One region of the Serratia sp. NPDC078593 genome, then DNA from elsewhere that is predicted to be linked to it. Evidence: riboswitches for the same ligand, from Rfam matches in the RefSeq annotation. Region 1 holds a riboswitch; the other holds the start of a gene.

Region 1 (2,463 bases):
CATCAGGCGTTGACGGTGTTGTTGTTTAGTCATGAGGGGTTTCTGGCTCGCGGAACAGGTGGGAAAGGGCTTGCTGGTATAATCCTTCCAGCAGCTTAATATCGGCTTTTTGCGTTGTTAACATGCGATAGCCGGTGCCTTCGCTGAGAACTGCGATAAATTCAACCCGCGCGGCGATGTCGGCATCACTGAAATGAGGGTAGAGTTTTTTCAGGTTGTGGCATACGTGGCGAAACAGGCGTGCTTCGGCATCACTCAGCATTTTGGCTACCAGCGGATTGCGCGTTGCTTCTGCAGTGACCTCCAGCATCAATAGGTGATCATTTTCGCTTTGGCCTGCTGTTTGATACAAGGCGCGAGCAGCCAGCGTGCCGGCTATCAGGTTGATATGGTCGCTCATGTCTTCTAAACGATGCATTTTTTCGCTAATGATGCGGTTAACGATTTCCTCGATGATGGCGTTCTTATTGGCGAAATAGCGATAAATTTGGCCAACGCTCAGCATCGACCGCTGGGCGATTTCCGCCATGCTGGCACCGTGAAAGCCGTGTTGGCGAAAACAGGTTTTCGCCGCGTCGACAATCTGATTGCGGCGCTGTTCGGCTTTTATACGTCGGCTTTCTGTTGGAGTTAGCATCTCCCATCCTATAGCAATGTCTGTATTTTTTTTGAGTGTGAACGTTCATTCTCAATTGTAATGGAAGGTGGGGCGATTGTGGAGTGTTTTACCAAAAGCATTGCATAGGCGCTTGGCGCCCAGCGCTCAGTGGTAAATGGTTTCAGGTAAAAAGATAGGCTTTGATAAAGGCGACGACAATCGCCAGGCAGAGTAGGGTGGCCATCGTTTCCGACGTGGTTTTCGGTAAAATTAGCATGCGATCTCTCATCCAGTTAGCGCGACTGGATGAGATTATTCATGTGTAAGATTAAGAAAACATTAAGCGGGGGTTACTGGCCGGTGATCCAACTGACTAACATGAACGCCAAGATAGTCATCACCAGTGAGCCGGCGAGGTTAATCAGTGCATTAGTCAGTGCCCAAAGCATGCGGCCGTCCTGCATCAAATACACCACTTCTAACGAAAAGGTTGAAAAAGTGGTCAGGCCGCCACAAAAGCCGGTGGTGATCAATAAACGCCAGGTCGGGTCGAGAGAGAGGACGCGACTAAACAGCGCCATCGCTAAGCCAATAATAAAGCCCCCGAGTAGATTAACCGTCAGTGTACCGACCGGAATATGTGCATGCAGCGGATTCAGTTTCATACTGATCGCCCAACGCAATACGCTGCCCAAACCACCGCCAATAAAAACAGCCAGTAACGAACTCAACATGGTAGAAAACTCTTTCGGTTATTGATACGGGCTCAGAAAGGTTAAGGCGCAACGCTACGCACCTCTCTGAGAGGTTACGTAGACATCATCAGCCCGTTAAGGCGGTTATGGAGGAATGTCATCTCCGTCGCGGGCGATTTTACACCTTGTGTCATCCATTTTACAGAAGCTATTGCATGATACGCGGGGCGATTACCGTCTTACTCTGTTACACGTTGCGGTTGTTTTACCCTAAAGAAAGTAGGTAAATAATGGCAGGCAAGTTTTATTTCTTCGCTGCATTCTGCAGCTGGTATGAATAAAGAAGGTGAGTATGGAAGGTATCAGTATTACCAAGCTGCTGGTGATTGCGGTGTTAATCGTATTGCTGTTCGGCACCAGCAAATTGCGTACCTTGGGGGCGGATCTTGGGGCCGCGTTGAAAGGTTTTAAAAAAGCGCTGGGCGATGATGCGTCTCCGTCACAGAGCAGTGGCGCTAACTCGACCGCTGCACAACAAGTCGAAAAGAAAGATCGCTGATTTTTGTGATGCGTTAAATAATAAAAACGGATGCGTTGACGCATCCGTTTTTGTTGCCTATTGATTCAGTGAAGCGTAACAAAAAATAACTATTATCAAATTTAAAGGTTATTTCACTTCCATGCCTTTGGCCTGCAAGTCTGCATGGTAAGAAGAACGCACAAACGGGCCACAGGCCGCGTGGGTAAAGCCCATCGCCAATGCTTCTTCTTTCATTTCGTCAAACTCAGCCGGACTGACATAACGTTGCACCGGCAAGTGGTGGCGGCTTGGCTGTAAATATTGGCCCAAAGTCAGCATGGTGACGCCGTGGCGGCGTAGGTCGCGCATGACGTCGACGATTTCAGCATTGGTTTCGCCCAGACCCACCATCAGACCGGATTTGGTTGGAATATCTGGGTGGGTTTCTTTAAAGCGTTCCAATAGCTTCAATGACCATTCGTAATTCGCACCAGGACGAACCTGGCGGTAGACTCGCGGCACGTTCTCCAGATTGTGGTTGAACACGTCTGGTGGTGTCGCCGTCAGAATGTCTAACGCACGATCCATGCGCCCACGGAAGTCGGGCACCAGCGTTTCGATCTTGATGTTCGGGCTTTTTGCGCGAATGG
Region 2 (2,463 bases), 250 kb from region 1:
ACCTCGGCGGATTCCGGTTCATTGGTATTGGGCAACTTTACCTCACGACTCAGTGACATCAACAATGATGCGCCAAACTGGCTGCGCATCTTCTGGTCGATCGCCATTGGCCTGTTGACCATCGGTATGCTGATGACCAACGGCGTTTCGGCATTGCAAAACGCAACGGTGATCATGGGGCTACCATTCAGCTTCGTCATCTTCTTCGTGATGGCCGGATTGTATAAATCGCTGCGGGTTGAGGATTACCGTAAGGCCGGTGCGTTAAATACCTCCGCGCCAACGCCAATATCCAGTAATGATGTCCTGAATTGGAAACAGCGTCTGTCACGGGTCATGAACTATCCGGGTACCAAATACACCCAGAGAATGCTCGACCAAGTGTGCCGCCCTGCAATGCAGGAAGTCGCCCGCGAGCTCAAACTGCGCGGTGCCAAGGTGGAATTCAGCGAAGTGCCGCCTAGCGAAGACGAGCGTTTACCGCATCTGGAGTTGCTGGTGCGCCTGGGTGAAGAGCAAAACTTCATCTATCAGATCTGGCCGCAGCGTTTTTCTGTACCGGGCTTTACCTATCGCGCCCGCGCCGGTAAATCACACTATTACCGGCTGGAAACCTTCCTGATGGAAGGCACGCAAGGTAATGATCTGATGGATTACAGCAAAGAGCAGATCATCGGCGATATTCTTGATCAATACGAGAAGCACATGAACTTCTTGCATATTCATCGTGAGGCACCGGGTAACACACTGACGTTCCCAGACATGTAATGCACGTTGCGGGTGGCAGTTGCCACCCGCATGGCGTGATGCGGTTGGGGGGGGCTGGTGTTAAACTCCGTCCCAACGCACCGGCTAAAGACACTTCCTACTTTATTTATTCCGCTCGACACCTGAATAAAAATCCTGTTTATTCAGCCCAATACGCCATAGATGTGGCAATGTTGAATTAACAAGGAACGGCCGCAACGCACAACGGTGATTGCGCGGGTATAAAATTTCCCCTATAGTTTCTGCCAAGGTGATGGTGTTCCACCTTTCCCAACCGCCGCGCTGTCCAGCGCGGATGATGACGCCTGATATACATTTTTTGCTTTTTCCTTAGGCACGTATGTCAGGTATTTCTATGAATAAAAATGCGCGTTTTGCCCTGTGTTCACGCTCCTTCGCTGTTGCTAAGGAGACGATATGATTTACGTAATGGGTCATCGCAATCCAGATAGCGATAGCATCTGCAGCGCTCTGGTTACCGCAGACTGGTTAAACCACCTTGGAAAACCCGCGACAGCTGTTCGTTTGGGTGATATCTCTCCCGAAACCGCCTATATCCTGAAGCAGGCGGGCATCAATCAACCTGAATTATTAGCGGACGAACTCAACGACAAACAGGTCTGGCTGGTCGACTTTAGCGATGTCGAGCAGGGACCGCCTTCTTTAGCTTTCAGCGATATCGTTGGCATTATCGATCATCATCGTTTAGGCACGGTGATAACGCGAAATCCCCCTGATGTCTGGATCCGCGCTGTCGGCTGTTGTGCCACCGTCCTGTGGCAAATCCTCACCCTTGAAAGCACGCTACCCATTTCTGCCACTCAGGCCACCTTGATGTTAGGGGCAATATTGAGTGACACCGTGGCACTGACGTCATCGACAACCACCCAGCAGGATATTGCAGCCGTACACGCTTTATCCGCCCTCAGTCACCGGGACTATGATCTCTTTGTGCAAGGATTGCTGGCCGCCAAAACCGATCTTAGCGGGCAAACGCCCATGTCTCTGCTGATGAAAGACGCGAAACGCTATCAAATAAGCGGTCTGAGCGTGCTGATCTCTCAAATTGAAGTGGCATCGCTATCGGCAATAGACAGCATGTTGCCCGATCTCTTGGCTGCCTTAGCGGTACAAAGCAAAGAACCCGGTCTGGCTATCGCACTATTAGTGATTACGGATATTTTTCAGCAAAACTCAACGCTGTATTTCTCAGGGAACAATGTGCTGGATCTGGCCAGCCTCTCTCTTCCCAACGCGATCAGTCGAAAAAAAGAGATCTTGCCATGGCTGACAACCGCCGTCTCACTCGCCATAAGGTAATCAATATCTATGTATCAACATGCTCTGTTATTACTTAACAATGAAACAGACGGCCGTTTTTTGCTACAAGGCGTCGCCCGTCGCTTTTACCAACAAGGAACCCGGATAACCCTTGGGCATCTCACCGAGGATTATCGCGAACTCGATATCGGTTCTGATGCCTTTATCAAAGACCGCCAGTCGGCTGAAATTATTGCCGCCAAAGCCATGCTAAGTCGATTGGTTAAATCCGCCCGTTTTCCTATCGATGTGAAAGAAATCGTCACCCTACATCGTATTAAGGATGTTGGAAGTTATGTCGCCGAAGCGGGGATTGATTTGGTCATCATGGGACATAAAAACCGGCTGTTTGGCGCGCTATCTTCACGTTCTAGC

What was found. A riboswitch is a leader RNA that binds a small molecule or an ion and turns the genes downstream of it on or off. The one in region 1 is predicted to bind fluoride.
Region 2: it holds a riboswitch for fluoride, as region 1 does, so the genes downstream of both, ACQKDS_RS03850 (manganese-dependent inorganic pyrophosphatase) here and crcB (fluoride efflux transporter CrcB) in region 1, are expected to answer to the same signal.

Annotation. Positions count from the first base shown of each region.
Region 1 covers NZ_JBNNGK010000002.1:110,167-112,629, forward strand. The annotation lists gene ACQKDS_RS02550 (multidrug effflux MFS transporter) at 1-33, opposite strand, end outside; gene ACQKDS_RS02555 (TetR/AcrR family transcriptional regulator) at 26-637, opposite strand; gene crcB (fluoride efflux transporter CrcB) at 949-1,332, opposite strand; fluoride riboswitch at 1,405-1,467, opposite strand; gene tatA (Sec-independent protein translocase subunit TatA) at 1,646-1,852, shown strand; gene lipA (lipoyl synthase) at 1,961-2,463, opposite strand, start outside.
Region 2 covers NZ_JBNNGK010000002.1:360,326-362,788, reverse strand. The annotation lists gene ACQKDS_RS03855 (choline transporter) at 1-768, shown strand, start outside; fluoride riboswitch at 1,009-1,083, shown strand; gene ACQKDS_RS03850 (manganese-dependent inorganic pyrophosphatase) at 1,186-2,088, shown strand; gene ACQKDS_RS03845 (universal stress protein) at 2,092-2,463, shown strand, end outside.